Regions from separate parts of the Rhodococcus indonesiensis genome, predicted to be linked through region 1. Evidence: riboswitches for the same ligand, from Rfam matches in the RefSeq annotation. Region 1 holds a riboswitch; the other holds the start of a gene.
What was found. Region 1 has a riboswitch for thiamine pyrophosphate ahead of thiD (bifunctional hydroxymethylpyrimidine kinase/phosphomethylpyrimidine kinase). Riboswitches for the same ligand answer to the same signal wherever they lie in the genome.
Positions count from the first base shown of each region.

Region 2: it holds a riboswitch for thiamine pyrophosphate, as region 1 does, so the genes downstream of both, thiO (glycine oxidase ThiO) here and thiD (bifunctional hydroxymethylpyrimidine kinase/phosphomethylpyrimidine kinase) in region 1, are expected to answer to the same signal.

Region 1 covers NZ_CP180630.1:4,640,614-4,648,096, forward strand. Annotated here, with positions in the region: gene ACM26Y_RS21210 (ATP-grasp domain-containing protein) at 1-1,229, opposite strand, end outside; gene ACM26Y_RS21215 (TetR family transcriptional regulator) at 1,515-2,186, opposite strand; gene ACM26Y_RS21220 (FBP domain-containing protein) at 2,244-2,747, shown strand; gene ACM26Y_RS21225 (LLM class flavin-dependent oxidoreductase) at 2,791-4,095, opposite strand; gene ACM26Y_RS21230 (3-oxoacyl-ACP reductase) at 4,095-4,859, opposite strand; TPP riboswitch at 4,912-5,004, opposite strand; gene thiD (bifunctional hydroxymethylpyrimidine kinase/phosphomethylpyrimidine kinase) at 5,133-5,960, opposite strand; TPP riboswitch at 5,951-6,046, opposite strand; gene ACM26Y_RS21240 (GAF domain-containing protein) at 6,385-7,483, shown strand, end outside.
Region 2 covers NZ_CP180630.1:4,170,154-4,177,636, reverse strand. Annotated here, with positions in the region: gene ACM26Y_RS19195 (glutamate ABC transporter substrate-binding protein) at 1-835, opposite strand, end outside; gene ACM26Y_RS19190 (hypothetical protein) at 832-2,190, opposite strand; gene ACM26Y_RS19185 (NUDIX hydrolase) at 2,319-3,170, shown strand; gene thiE (thiamine phosphate synthase) at 3,178-3,867, opposite strand; TPP riboswitch at 3,894-4,006, shown strand; gene thiO (glycine oxidase ThiO) at 3,995-5,062, shown strand; gene thiS (sulfur carrier protein ThiS) at 5,068-5,283, shown strand; gene ACM26Y_RS19165 (thiazole synthase) at 5,276-6,070, shown strand; gene ACM26Y_RS19160 (antibiotic biosynthesis monooxygenase) at 6,371-7,000, shown strand; gene ACM26Y_RS19155 (PHA/PHB synthase family protein) at 7,127-7,483, opposite strand, start outside.

The DNA.
Region 1 (7,483 bases):
TATGTGGCGGAGATCGACGACAGCAGGTGCTCAGCCAGCGGGCGGGCCCCGAACCGCTCCGACGAGACGACGACGATGCTGCCCAGGTAGCTGTTGTTGTCCATTCCCACCGTAGTTCGGTGACCGGGCCCCTTGAACGCCGCCGAGGCCACCGCCGGATCGGCTGTGACGGTGTCGATTCCTTCGATTCCGGTCACAACACCCGCCCTCGTCGGCACCAGCATGCTCACGGCTGCGCTCGAGGGCCGTCCGCCGTCACGGTGCTCGTCCGGGACCGTCGGGAGGATCGGCTCGCGTCCCAGTGCGAGCTCGACCGCCACCCGCGGCAGGTCGACTCCGCTCACATGCCGGATCAGCTCGGTGATCTGGTTGCCGGCCGGCCGCGGATTGATCTCGATGATCCGGGGCCCGGCGGAGGTCAGGCGTAGTTCGGTGTGCACCACCCCGTGATCGAGACCCACCGCCTCGATCGCCTCCTCAGCGGCGGTCACCACTCTCGCGCGGTCTCGCTCTGCCAGGTCGGCCGGGAACATGTGCCCGGTCTCCACGAAACCCGACGCCCCACCCAGGCTCTTGTCGGTCACGCCGACCGTGTGGACCTTGCCGCGCGAAATCCAGCTCTCCACACTGAATTCCGGGCCGGTGAGGAACTCCTCGAGCAACACCGCCGAGTTCCGCTGCTGCCCGCGCGCATTGATCTCGAACCCCCGCAGCGCGTGCACCGCCGACTCGACATCCGACCAACTGTCCGCGCGCCGCACGAACATTCCCGCACAGAGATCGGTGGGCTTGACCACCAAGGGGAATCCCACCGACTCGGCCGCGGTACGGAGCCGGATCGGGTCGTCGACCGACACGGTGGTGTGCCGCGGCCCCGGGACACCGACGCAATCCAACACCGCCCGGGTGCGCGCCTTGTCGCAGGCCGTCTCGATCGCCTCGGGTGCCGGACCGGGAAGTCCGAGTGCGGCGGCAATTCGCGCGGCGGTCGGCAGGTAGTAGTCGCAGCTGGTGAGGACGCCGTCGATCCTTGCCTCGGCATCGATCCGCCGCGCCGCCTCGAGTGCGGCAGCCGGATCGTTGGTCTCGGCAGTCGCTACCGCACGACCGAGACGCAGCGGATGCGGGGAACCGTCCGGCAGGGTGTCCGGGTAGTGCTCCGGTCGTCGGGTCAGGAACGTGAACTCGACTCCCAGGTCGGCAATCGCTCTCGGCAGCAACGTTCCCATTGCTCCGACCCAACTCTCTACCAGCAGTAGGTGTGCCACACGTGGCCTTCCGCTCGCATCCTCCGCAGTACCCAGCGACACAGAAGCTACTGATAATCGTTGTCGTTAGCAAGACTGGTTGTGCCGGGGAATTCGGAGGCCGGTGCGAACGGTGGCCCCCGAAGGTCCGGCAGCTCGTGCCGGTCCGCCGACCGAGCCGGGGCTCGATACCACCCCGGCCGGCGACGCCGGGAAAGCCCGGAACAGCGCGGGAATCGGAAGCGTGACGAACCACCGGCGGGCCGCTCACTTCGCCGCGTCATGCACCTCGTGCAGGTCGGAGGAAGTCGCACGGAAGATCTCGGCACGGACCGTCAGGACGGCGTCCCGATGCGCTGCATCGGTGGCGACGTTGCAGCCGAGCGCGAGATCCTCGAGGAGGAGACCCCGATGGGCCGCGAGGATGCGTGAGGCGACGGACCGTGCCGCGCCCGGTGACGCGCCCGCGGCCTCGATCGCCGCGGCCATGGGGTCGAGCCATTCGGTTACCACGGGGACGAGGAATGTCTGCTGCAGCTCGGGATCCCGCGTCGCTGCGGTATAGATCTCGAAGAACATGGCGGTTCGCCGGCGCCCACCCGGCGTGTGCGCGTCTACCCAGGCCATCTCGAGCCCCTGCGAGATCACGGAGGTCACGTGGGCGGCGGTCACCGACGGCGACGACTCGTCCACCGAGAGATCGCGGATCCGCAGGAGCAGCTCCCGCGACGCGGCCAGATGGGTCACCAGAGTGCGGTCGACGATCTCGGCGATCAGGTTCTCACGACTGCCGAAGTGGTGGAGGAGATTTCTGGTCGACGTTTCGAGCCGCTCGGCCAGCGGACGCAGAGTGAGACCGAACAGCCCGCGCTCCTCGGCGTAGGCGCAACAGCCCTCGAGGAGTGCGCGCCGACGCTCGACATCCTTGTGGCGACCCATGCCGGCGAGTTTATACTCCACACGTTTCATGAATCAAACGTGGAAGGAAGAATGGTGATGCAGGCACTGTCCCGCGACGAGATCCTCGGGTCGTTCGTCAACAGCTCGCGCAGCAGGATCAGGACGGTGACGTTCCCACCCGACTTCGACGCGGTGCGCTGGGCGGAACTCGACTTCTTCGGCTGGACGGACCCTCGAGCTCCGCTCCGCGCATATCTGATTGCCCAGCGCGCCGAGCACACGGTCGGCATCGAGTTGCGCCAGGCCGACACCGACGGGTCCCGGTCGCGCAGCACGATGTGCACCCTCTGTCACGCCGTTCACCGCGCCGGTGGGACGTCGCTGTTCACGGCGCGCAAGGCCGGCGCCGGCGGCAAGGCCGGAAACAGCATCAGAACCTACATGTGCAGTAACTTCGCATGCTCACTGTATGTGCGGGAGCTGGCGCCTCTGCCCGGCAATCAGCCCGATCGAGCACTGCCCACCGAGACTCGGATCCGGCAACTCGAGACTCGACTCGGCGGATTCGTCGGGCGGGTGTTGGACGAGCAGGATCCGTGACCACGCTGTGCACTACCCGGGCGGCGCCGTCACCCGGGCGTCTTCACGCGAAGGACCACAGTCCCAGCGTGTCGCGCAATGTGGTCCCGGGGTATGCGGTGCGAAACAGGCCGCGGCGCTGCAGTTCCGGGACTACCAGGTCGACGAAGTCGTCCAGCGAATCCGGATACGCCGGACACATCAGGTTGAATCCGTCGCAGGCGCCGGCGACGAACCACTCCTCGATCCGATCCGCGATCGCCTCGGGCGTGCCGATCATCGTCGCGTGCCCTCCTCCGGCCGCGAGGTAGCCGAGCAGTCCACGCAGTGTGGGCCGGTGCGATCCGATGATCCGTTGCACCGTTGCGTAGCGACCCTGGGGGCCGGAGAACTGGTCGATGGGCGGTAGGTCGGCAACCGGCGCGTCGAGATCGTGGCCCGTGTAGTCCTGACCGGTGAAGACGCCGAGCTGGGCGAGCGCGGCGTCGATGTCGATCAACGCGTCCAACGTCGCCTTCTTTGCCCGGGCCTCGTCCTCGGTGCGACCGACATAGGGGACGAGGCCCGGAAGTATCGCGATCGACGCGGGATCTCGTCCGGCGGCGGCAGCGCGGCCACGCAGATCGGTGGCGAAGTCGAGCGCCATGGTCGAATCCCACGAAACCGAGTACACCGCTTCGGCGTGCCGCGCTGCGAGGCTGCGTCCGGTCTCCGACGCTCCTGCCTGGAACAGCACCGGACGCCCCTGTGGGCAGCGCGGGACGGTGAGCGGACCGTCGACGCGGAAGTGCTGACCGCGGTGCTCGATCCGACGGATGGCGTCGGCGTCGAGGTATCGACCGGCGGCGCGATCGACGGCGATGCCGGCCTCGTCCCACGAGTCCCACAGCGCAGTCAGCACCTCGATGAACTCCTCGGCGCGGCCGTAACGCTCGGCATGGTCCGGCAGAGCGTCGAGCCCGTGATTGCGGGCCTCCGCGTCGAACATCGAGGTCACGATGTTCACCCCGGCCCGTCCACCGCTGATGTGGTCCAGCGACGCGAGCATCCGCGCCGCATGGAACGGTGTGTAGAAGCTCGCGGACACCGTGGTGACCAGCCCGATGCGTTTCGTCGCGCGCGCCATCGCGGACAGCGCGGTCAGGGGTTCGAGAAACCACGTGGTCCCGGCCGTGTAGCTCGGATTCACGCAGTGACCGTCGGCGAAGAACACCGCATCGAAGCAGCCACGCTCGGCTGTCCGAGCGAGTTCCTCGAAGTAGGTGATGTCCCCGATTCGCTCCGCCGCGGACGTCGGATGCCGCCACGCCGCCGAATGATGGCCGACACCATGGAGAAAGGCATTGAGATGGAGGGTGCGGGACAGCATCAGTTCATCACCAGCCCGCCGTCGACCACGAGGTTCTGACCGGTGACTGCTCGCGACCAGTCGGAAGCGAAGAACAGGACAGCGGCAGCGAAGTCCTCCGGGGTGGTGACCTTCCGCAGGGGCGTGGAGGCGGCGATCAGTTCGAATACCTCCTCGGGGGTCGCTGCCGATGCGTCGGTGGTGCGCAGCAGCCCACCGGAGACCATGTTCACGCGGATGCCTTCAGGCCCCAGGTCTGCCGCGAATGTGCGGGTCAGCGACAGCAGTGCTGCCTTGGCGGCGGTGTAGTCGTGATACGGCACCACCGGGTTCTGGAACAGGTTGGTGCCGATATTGATGACGCTGCCGCCGCCGGCCTCGCGCATGCCGGGCAGAACCGCCTGGATCGTGTTGACCGCGCCGCCGACGATACCGTCGAGTTGAGCGGCGAAATCGCCGTAGCCAATCTGGTCGGCTCTGCGGCGCGCGTCGCCGTTGAAGGAGAAGTCGGGCAGCGCGTTGTTGACGACGGTGGTGACCGGTCGGCCGAAGTGCTTCCTGGCCTGTGTGAGCATGGCGTCGATCTGGGCGGGGTCGGTCACGTCGGCGGCCAGCGCGACAGCGCGGTCCGAGCCGATCTTCTGGGCAAGGGCGTGGGCGGCGTCGCTGCTGTTGCGGTAGTTGACTACGACGGCGGCGCCCTCGTCGGCGAACGACTGCGCGAGGTGGTGACCGAGACCGCGCCCGGCGCCGGTGACGAGTACCGTCTGGTTCTGCAAGAGCATTGTGTTGTTTCCCTTCGGTGGGAAGGGGTTCACCGCAGCGACGGACCACACGGCCGCGCCGGCTCGGCATCCCTTCGCTCGCATGATCGAGATCAGGTTCGACGGGTCTGTCTCTCAGCCGTTTCCGGCACCCCGTGTCGAGTCCGTCGCAAGACTACCCCGGTTATGCCCGTCCGTCGAACATCACTGTCACTTCGGGCAACTCACGAGACTGCCCGGGGTCCCAGCCGGCACGAGGACGACGTGCACGGCAGCATTGTTCCTCGCAGCAGGTCACGTCCACAGATCGACGAAGTGGTGGACAGGGCCGTGGCCGCGACCGACATGCAACTCCCTGCCTGCTTCGATGCCTGCGGTGAGCCACCGTTTGGCTTCCTCGAGCGCGGCATCCCAGCTTTCTCGCTGCGGCCGAAGGGTAGCCATGGCTGCCGACAGCGAGCAACCGGTGCCGTGCGTGTTCGAGGTGCGTATGCGGGGACTGTCGACCACGACCGCATCGTCCTCCCCCGCTACAGGGCCGATGACGGTGTCGTAGACGGTGTCTCCAGGAAGATGTCCGCCCTTGGCCAACACCGCCACCCCGTAGCGATCGGCAATCTCATGGGCCTGCCCGAGCAGTTCCTCCCAGGAGTCGGCCGGAGACGTGGAACTGAGGACTGCGAGTTCGGGAACGTTCGGCGTGATCAGATGGACCTGGGGAATGAGGTCTTCGAGCGCGCCTTCGGCCTCGCGGCTGAGCAACCGGTCGCCGCTGGTGGCGACGATGACCGGATCGAGCACAACCACGGGGGGCGCGACCGTGGCAAGCCATTCGGCGACGGCTTGCACCTGATCGGTCTCGGCGAGCATGCCGATCTTGACGGCGTCGACGGTGACATCGTCGCTGACCGCTTCGAGTTGAGCGGTGAGAAACGATGCCGGAGGAAGGTGGACACTGCGCACGCCGCAGGTGTTCTGGGCGACCAACGCCGTGACCACCGCCATTCCGTAGCCTCGATGCGCGGCAATGCTCTTCAGGTCCGCCTGGATGCCGGCGCCGCCGGTCGGATCCGTACCGGCAATGGAAAGCACTCGCGGCGGTGGAACAGCAGACATCGTCATTCGGACATCCCTTCGCTAGTACGAACTAGAGCAGGTTCGACGGGTGTGATCTCAGCCCTCTTACCCGGGCACCCCGTGTCGAGAGGATCATAGGCGTCGACTTCGTTCGGCGGCCCCGTGGGTCTGGGCTGTGGCGGGCCCACTTGCCGCGCCCACCCAGGCGGGCCGCACGGCAGAAGCGTGGGCCCGAGGACCGAAAGCGTTCGTGCGGAACGTTCTTGTCCAAGCAGTGTGCCGGTCGACCCGCGTCTCGCCGAATGTGCGAACTCGTCGACGGGTTTGCTGTTGGGGTGGCCGCAGACGGCAGGGGACATGGTGCGGCTGACCCCCTGACGGTAGGCTGGACGCTGTGAGTAGGGCCAGTTCGGCGCGCCAGCGGTTGCTCGCTTTCGGTTCCGGAGAAGACTTGTCGCGACGCGCCCGATTGTTGAGCGACGTCCACGACGCGGTGATGTCCGGCCGGACGCCGCCGGTGCCTCCGCGTGACGTTGTCGCCCGGTCGTGGTCGCGTCTCCAGGCAGACGGCGTCAGTCCCGCCCGGTGTGAGGACGTGGTACTCGCGGACGTCTCCGAACTCGAAGCGCGCCGTGCACGAAGCGCCCTGAGGTCGGTTCTGCCCGAACTACGCGGCACCTTGACCGAAATGGCGAGCGACGCGAACTTCATCGTGGTCGTCGCTGACTCGGACGGGGTGGTGCTGTGGCGAGAAGGTGCACGTGACGTGCAGAGGGAAGCCGACGTCCTCGGATTCGTGGAAGGCGCCCGCTGGTCGGAGAAGTCGGTAGGCACCAATTCTGTCGGCACGTCGCTGGTCGAAGACGCTCCGGTACAGCTTTTTTCGGCCGAACACTATGCCCGGTCCCACTACGGCTGGTCGTGTACGGGGTCACCGGTCCACGATCCACGCTCCGGCGAGGTCCTCGGCGTACTGGATATCAGCGGGTCGGCGATGTCGGTGCATCCGGCCACCGTGGCCCTCGTGCAGACGGCTGTGCGGTTGGCCGAGTCGATGCTCTGGCGCGAGCATGCCGTCCACCTCGACAGGCTCCGTACCGATGCGGCGCCGGTGCTGGCAAGGACGTGCGGGCCTGCCGTCGTCGTGGACGGTCACGGATGGGTCGTGGCAGCCAGCGGCATCGGCGTTCCCGAACGACTGGCCTCACCGGAGGCCGACCGACCGCTGCTCGTGCCCGGTCTCGGACTTTGCGTACCCGAACCGCTCGGTGACGCATGGTTGGTGCGCCGCCGCGCGGAACGGGCGGCCATCCGACTCGAACTCGACCTGGGGACGGCCCCTCGGGCGACGGTGCGGGGGGAGATGGAATGGACGCGTGCCCTGTCACCGCGGCACGCGCAGATTCTGAGGGTATTGGCACGTACCCGGTCGGCCGGCATCGATGCCGCGTCGTTGAGCGAGGCCCTGTTCGGCGACCGGGACCACATCGTTGCCGTCCGCGCCGAGGTCTCCCGGCTGCGCAAGAGCCTCGGCCCTGTGCTGACGCCCCAGCCGTACCGGTTCGCTG
Region 2 (7,483 bases), 470 kb from region 1:
CCTCACGGCCCTGCGCGATCCCGATGCCGTAGGGCTCGGTTCCGAGCGGCGCTCCCACCAGTTCCAGGTACGGGTCCTGGGAGGCGAGCCCGGCGAGGATCGTGTCGTCGGTGCTGACGGCGTCGACCTGGCGCTGCTGCAGCACGACGAGACAGTCCGCCCACGACGGGACGGTCAGGATCGCCGCGGACGGTTGCAGTTGCCGCAGACGCATGAGCGACGTCGTGCCGCGCACCGCACACACCCGCCGGCCGGCGAGATCGGCGACGTCCCGGACGTCGGAGCCCTTGACCACCAGGACACGCTGCTGGGCGACGAAGTACACCGTGGAGAAGTCGACGCGCTCACGTCGGGCACACGTGATCGTCATCGTCTTCGCGACGATGTCGACGGTGGAATCCTGCAGGGCCTGCTCCCGGTCCGCGGAGTTCAGGATCCGGAAGTCGAGCAGGTCCGGACTGCCGAGCAGATCCCGGGCGATCTCGCGGGCGATGTCCACGTCGAACCCGGCGATCCGGCCGGTCGAGGGGTCGCGGAAACTCATCAGGTTGCTGCCGGTGTCGAGCCCGACGACGAGGCGTCCGCGCGCCCGGATCGCATCGAGGGCCGGTCCGGTCGTCGCCCCGTCGGGACGCAGCCCGGCGGTCGGGTCGCCGCAGTCCGGCTCCGGGGGAATCGGCATGTCGGTGGGCGCGAGTGCGGCGCGCTCCGGCAACGGCGGTTCGGTGTAGGACACGTCGGGACCGGCGACGATCTCCGGTTGCGACGTCGCGCACCCACCGGTGAGGACGGCCGTGGCGACGGCGACGGCGAGCAGGGCGTTGCGGATGTTCACAGGTACTCCCGGATTCGTGGCGCCAGTCCTCCCACGACGCCGAGCCACGCGAGCACGGTGAGCACCCACGCGGCCGGTGCGAGCGCGGACAGCGTGTCCGCGGCGCGGACTTCGTTGCCGCGCAGTTCGGCGCGCGCGAGGTCGATGCCCTGTTCGAGGGCGCGGTCGACCGCGTGGAACTGGGCCGCCGCCTCGTCGGGCCCGGGACCGGTGGCGAGGATCGCGGCAGCCGGGTAGTCGCCCCGGTCGAGTGCCGCCTGCACGCGGTCGTGCGATGCCAGCCAAGCCGTGCGCGCTTCGGCGGCGCGGCCGGCGGGTTCGGCCTGGGACTCCACGTCGGCGGCCGCGGAGCCGGTGAGCAACTCCTCGAGACGGTCCATGCTGCCGTCGAACATCGCGTCGTATTCGCCGGTGACGTCCCGTCGGACCAGCTGCAGCGTCTCGGCGGTCCGGGCCTGCTGGGCGAGGATCCGGCTGTCGGTGAAGACCCCGAGCGGTTCGCCGCCGCGCTCGACGGCGTTCCGGGTGGCGCTCGACGAGATCAGTCCCGCGACGAGGAGCCAGCACAGCAGGATCCCCGTCGAGGCGATGGCCGTGAGAAGTCCGAGGTTGAGGGTGCGGCGGCTGATCCGCGAAACGATCACGTGCACGCCGGCCAGCGCGACAACCGTCACCAGCAGCATCCCGATCGACGTCCACGGCGGTTGCACCGCCGCCCGCTGGGTGGACGTGACGGCGGACGAGCTGCGTTCGTGCAGTTCCTGCGCCATCGGCAGCAGTTCGGACTGCATCAGGTACGAGGCCTCGCCGAGGTAGGCGGCGCCCACGGGGTTTCCGACGCGATTGTTCGCCCGGGCCGTCTCCACCAGGCCGGTGTAGACGGTGAGCCGGCCGGCGATGTCCGCCAGCAACCGGGCACTCACCCTGTCGTCGGCGGCGATTCCGCCGGCCGCGGCGACGAGCTGGGTGGACGCCTCGCCGACGGCCTGGGTGTAGCGTTCCCGCACCTCCTCGGGTTCGATACCGCCCGCGATGAAGCCGGTGGCGGCGGCCGCGTCCGCGACGGACAGCGCACTGTAGAGACTCTGGGCGGCGTCGGCGAGGGGTTCGACGGAGGTGAGCAGCCGACTGTGCGTGGCCTGCCGGCTCGTCACGGTCTGACCTGCGACGATGCCCGAGACGATGAGGAGGACCGACAGCAGCGCGCCGAGGGTGAAGAGTGCGGCGGGAGTGGATCGCAGCAGGGCGCGCCAGTCGTCGGCGCGGCGGTCGTGGTCGACGACGGGATCGGACACGTCGCTGCGCTCGAGGCGACCCGCGACCGCGCCGAGCGTGGGGGTCACGCGCACGTCCACGAGAGCACCCCTTCCGATGTGGCACTGTGTGTGGCGAGCATATAAGCAGTAATGGGATGTCGTTGCCGTCCGAGGGCGGTGGACGCCCGGCTCGCGGTCGGCGGCCGGGCGGCAGGGAGGCGGACGCGATGCGAGGTGACGGGGACGGCTGGGCCGTCGGACCCGACGGTGGTCGCCGGTGGGGCAGATTCGGTGCGGCCGGGCTGCTGCTGCGTGCACCGCTGCCCGACGGCACCCCGGCCGTGTTGCTGCAGCACCGCGCGGCGTGGAGCCACCAGGGCGGCACGTGGGCCCTGCCCGGCGGCGCCCGCGACAGCGACGAGAGTCCCGTCGCCGCGGCTGTACGGGAAGCCGAGGAGGAGACCGGGATCGACCCGGCTGCCGTGAGCGTGCGCACCGAGCGGGTCACCTCCGGCGGTGCCGGGGGATGGACGTACACCACGGTCGTCGCGGACACCCCGAGCCCGATGGCGACGACCCTCAACGGGGAGAGCACCGAACTGCGCTGGGTGCCGGAGGCGGACGTCGAGACCATGTCCCTGCACTCCGGGTTCGCGGCCGCCTGGCCGGACCTGCGGACCCGGGCGGTGCGGATGTTGCTCGACACGGCCAACGTCCTCGGCTCGCGGCCGAACGGCTGGTGGCGCGACCGGCCGGGTGCCACCGCACGACTGCTCGCGGAGCTGGCCGAGTCGGTGCCCCGCACCGTCGAGCTGCCCGGCGGGTCCTTCGGCTGGGTGAGCCGCATCGAGGCGGTCCTCGAGGGGCAAGCCCGCGCAGCGGTGATCGACGACGACCGCACCCTGGTGCACCCCGCCGCCGGCAGCGGAGACGACGAGCTGGCCGTCCTGGCGAAGGGCACGTCGGCGGTCCTGGACCAGGTGCTCACCGTGGTGGTGACGGCCGACCGGGGACTGCGCGCCCGGCTGCCCGGGGACGTGCCGACCCTGGCGCCGTCGACGGTCCTCGACTGGCTGTGACGGACTTTCAGCCGGGCAGCGCGGCCTTCAGTGCCGCCGCCGCGGCCCGCGGATTCGGTGCCGCGGTGATGGCGCGGACCACCGCGATGCGGGTGGCGCCGGCGTCGAGCACCTCGGGCAGCCGCTCGGCATCGATGCCGCCGATGGCGAACCACGGCCGCCGCGGCTGCGACCGGGCCACCTCCCGCAGCACCTCGAGGCCCGCCGCGGTGCGACCCGGCTTGGTGGGGGTCTCCCACACCGGCCCGTTGGCGAAATAGTCGACACCGTCCTCGATGTCGGCGAGGCTGGCCTGGGCCCGGCTGGCGGTCGAGCGGCCGATCACCACGTCGTCGCCGAGGACCTGCCGGGCGTACCGCACCGGCAGGTCGCCCTGCCCGAGATGCAGGATGTCGGCGCCGGCGGCCAGGGCGATGTCGGCGCGGTCGTTGACGGCCAGCAGGGCGCCGTGCCGGTGGCAGGCGGCGGCGAGCACCTCGAGTGCTTCGAGTTCCTCGCGCGCCTCGAGCGGGCCGAACTTCTTCTCGCCTGCCGAGCCCTTGTCGCGGAGCTGGACGATGTCGACACCGCCCGCAAGGGCCTCCTCGACGAATCGGGCCAGGTCGCCGGTGTCGCGACGGGCGTCGGTGCACAGGTAGAGCCGGGCCTGCGCGAGGCGTTCCCGGGGGGCGGGATGGTTGCCGCGGTAGGTAGTCACGGCGGAGACGGTAGTCTCTGCTCTGAACGAATCGACACGGGAGTCCCGGGGATCGCGGGGCTGAGAGGGGGCCTGCCGGCCCCGACCGTCAGCACCTGAACCGGATCATGCCGGCGCAGGGAGTGAGGTGGACGAACTGTTGGGAACCGTATCCGTTGTCGGCGGAGGCGTGATCGGGCTGTCGATCGCCTGGCGCGCGGCCCGGGCCGGCTGGACCGCGACCGTGCACGACCCGTCCCCGGGAGCGGGGGCGTCCTGGGTGGCCGGGGGGATGCTGGCGCCCTTGTCGGAGGGTTGGCCGGGTGAGGAACACGTCCTCGAGCTGGGCGCCGCGTCGCTGGCCCGCTGGCCGGCGTTCGGCGCCGAGCTGCTGCGGGAGACCGGCCTCGACCTGTTCACCTCCACTGCGTCGCTGACCGTCGCGCTGGACGCGGCCGACGCCGCCGACCTGCGCACGATCGCCGAGTGGGTGTCGGCCCAGGGGCACGAGATGCGCGTGCTCGGCCGCGCCGAGGTGCGTGAACTCGAGCCGTCGCTCGGCCCGCGCATCCGTCTCGGGCTGCTGGCCCCGGACGAGCTGGCCGTGGACAACCGGGTTCTCGTCGACGCGCTGCGACGGGCGGCCGCCGCGGCCGGGGTCACCTTCGTCGACGAGCCGGTCCTTGACGTCACGGACCTGGACGCCGACCGGGTGGTGCTCGCGGCCGGCGCCGCCTCGGCGCGGCTGTGGCCGGGCTTGCCGGTGCGGCCGGTCAAGGGGGAGATCCTGCGGTTGCGGACCCGCCCGGGCGCGGCTCCCGCTCCACACCGGACGGTCCGCGGCAGCGTGCACGGCCGGCCCGCGTACCTGGTGCCGCGCGCGGACGGGCTCGTCGTCGGCGCAACCCAGTACGAGGCCGACGACACGCAGGTCACCGTCGCGGGGGTGCGGGATCTCATCGCCGACGCCGAGACGCTGTTCCCGGCGATCGGCGAGTACGAGCTGTACGAGGCGAGTGCGGGACTACGACCCGTGAGCCCGGACAACCTGCCGCTGATCGGCCGGCTGTCCGAGCGGGTGATCGCCGCGACCGGGCACGGTCGCAACGGCGTGCTGCTGACCCCGGTCACGGCGGACGCGGTGGTCGCGGAGCTCGCGGACGAACCGCTCGCTGTGGCGAAATATGCTGATCCGCAACGATTTACCGAGGAGTGAGTGTGATGAACGGTGCGCCGACGGTGGGAGTCACGGTCAATGGGGAGGAGCGCTGGTTCGCCGAGGCGCCGACGATGGCCGAGTTGCTGAGTGGGCTCGGGCTGCCCGACAGGGGGGTCGCCGTCGCCGTGGACGGTGCCGTCTTCCCCCGGGGACGCTGGTCCGAGCGCGTCGAGAAGGGCTGGCAGATCGAGGTGCTGACGGCGGTGCAGGGTGGCTGAGCGCGACTTCGGCTCCGACCCCGGCCACGACCTGCCGCCCCTGACGATCGCCGGACGCAGCTTCGCCTCGCGGCTGATCACCGGCACCGGTGGGGCCGCGAACCTCGCCGTGCTCGAAGAGGCCCTCGTCGCCTCCGGCACCGAGCTGACCACCGTGGCGATGCGCCGGGTGGACGCGGCGTCCGGGACCGGCGTGCTCGATCTGCTGCGCCGCCTCGACATCGCGCCGCTCCCCAACACCGCCGGCTGCCGCGGCGCCGCCGAGGCGGTGCTCACCGCACAACTCGGCCGCGAGGCGCTCGGAACGGACTGGGTCAAACTCGAGGTCGTCGCCGACGAACGCACGCTGCTGCCCGACGCGATCGAACTCGTCTCGGCCGCCGAGCAACTCGTCGACGACGGGTTCGTCGTGCTGCCCTACACCAACGACGACCCGGTGCTGGCGCGACGGCTCGAGGACGTCGGCTGCGCCGCCGTGATGCCGCTCGGCTCGCCGATCGGCACGGGCCTCGGGGTCGCCAACCCGCACCACATCGAGATGATCGTCGAAGCCGCCGGGGTGCCGGTGATCCTCGATGCGGGTATCGGCACGGCCTCGGACGCCGCGCTCGCGATGGAACTCGGGTGCGACGCGGTGCTGCTGGCGACCGCGGTGACCCGGGCGAAGGACCCGGCCCTCATGGCGTCCGCGATGCGCCACGCCGTCGAGGCCGGCTTCCGGGCCCGGCACGCGGGCCGCATCCCGAAGCGGTTCTGGGCGCAGGCGTCGTCGCCGCTCGAGCCCTGAGACGACCCGATGTGAGGCCGTGACGGTCGGTTTCCCACCGGACCCGGGGGCGCCCACCGGACCCGGTGGTGCCGCACGCGTCGCGGCACCACCGGCGTCGTCGGCGGCGGCGAGCAGTGGTGCACGGGTGGTTCTCTTCCCACGATCGAGGGACGGCAGCGGTGGCCGGATCGTGCAGTTCGGGCGATACCGGTCGAAGCGGAATGCGCCTATTGCCTCCAGTGGATCGGGGGAGCAAGGTGAAACCTGGGGAACGACAACGACCGGCGGCGCCGCGTCGGCACCGCCCTGAGGAGAAGGGTGCCGATCGTGTTCGCACGCTCGACCACAATTCACGCGCATCCGTCGTACATCGATGCCGGGATCAGGCACGTACGCGACACCGTGATGCCCACGCTGGCAGACATCGAGGGCTGCCTCGGCATGTCCCTGCTGATCGATCGCGGCTCGGGCCGGTGCATCGCGACCAGTTCGTGGCGCGACGACGAATCGATGCGCGCCAGCGAAGGAGCGGTGCGCACGCTACGTGACGAGGCCGCCAGGATCTTCCACGGCACCACGGAGGTGTCGCGGTGGGAGATCGCCGTCATGCATCGCGACCACCATTCGGATCGCGGGGCCTGGTGCCGGGTCACGTGGATCAGAACCGAGCCGGCGCACATGGACCGTGGCGTCGACCTGTGGAAGATGGGCGAACTGCCCAAGGTGGAGGAACTCGACGGGTTCTGCAGCGCCAGCCTGATGATCGACCGCGCGTCCGGCCGCGGGGTGTCGTCGATGACGTTCGACAGCGCCGAGGCGATCGAACGCCACAGGGAACGCCTCGACGGCATCCGGGCGGCAGTGGTTCGCGAAGCGGGCGCGGAGATACTCGACACCTGCGAATTCGAGCTCGCCATCGCCCACCTGCACGTCCCCGAAATGGCGTGAGCCGGAGGGCGCCGGCGCCGCGCGTCCTCCACCTTGCCGTCGAGGACGAGTCGCCACCTGCTGCCGTCAGCCGCCGACGGTCAGGGGTCTGCCTGTCGGTCCGGGTCGCATTCCGGATCGAGAGGGTCAGGCTGCGGGTAGGTCGCGCACGTACCGGCCGGGGGCCGCCTCGAGCGCGGGGTGCCGGGTACTGCCGGGTGCGCTCGGCGCGGTGGTCTCCTCTCCGCCGTGGGCGAGCACCCAGTCGGCCCAGGCCTGCCACCAGCTGCCCTGCTGCCGCTCGGCGTGCTCGAGCCAGGTGTCCGGGTCCGGGCCCGGTGTGCCGCCGGTCCAGTAGTGCGCCTTCGGGTTGCCGGGCGGGTTGACCAGGCTGGCGATGTGCCCGGAGAAGCTGAGCACGAATTCGGTGTCTCCACCGAGCAACTGGGTGGTGCGGTAGCAGTTGCGCCAGGCGGTCAGGTGATCGGCGATCGCGCCGGAGAC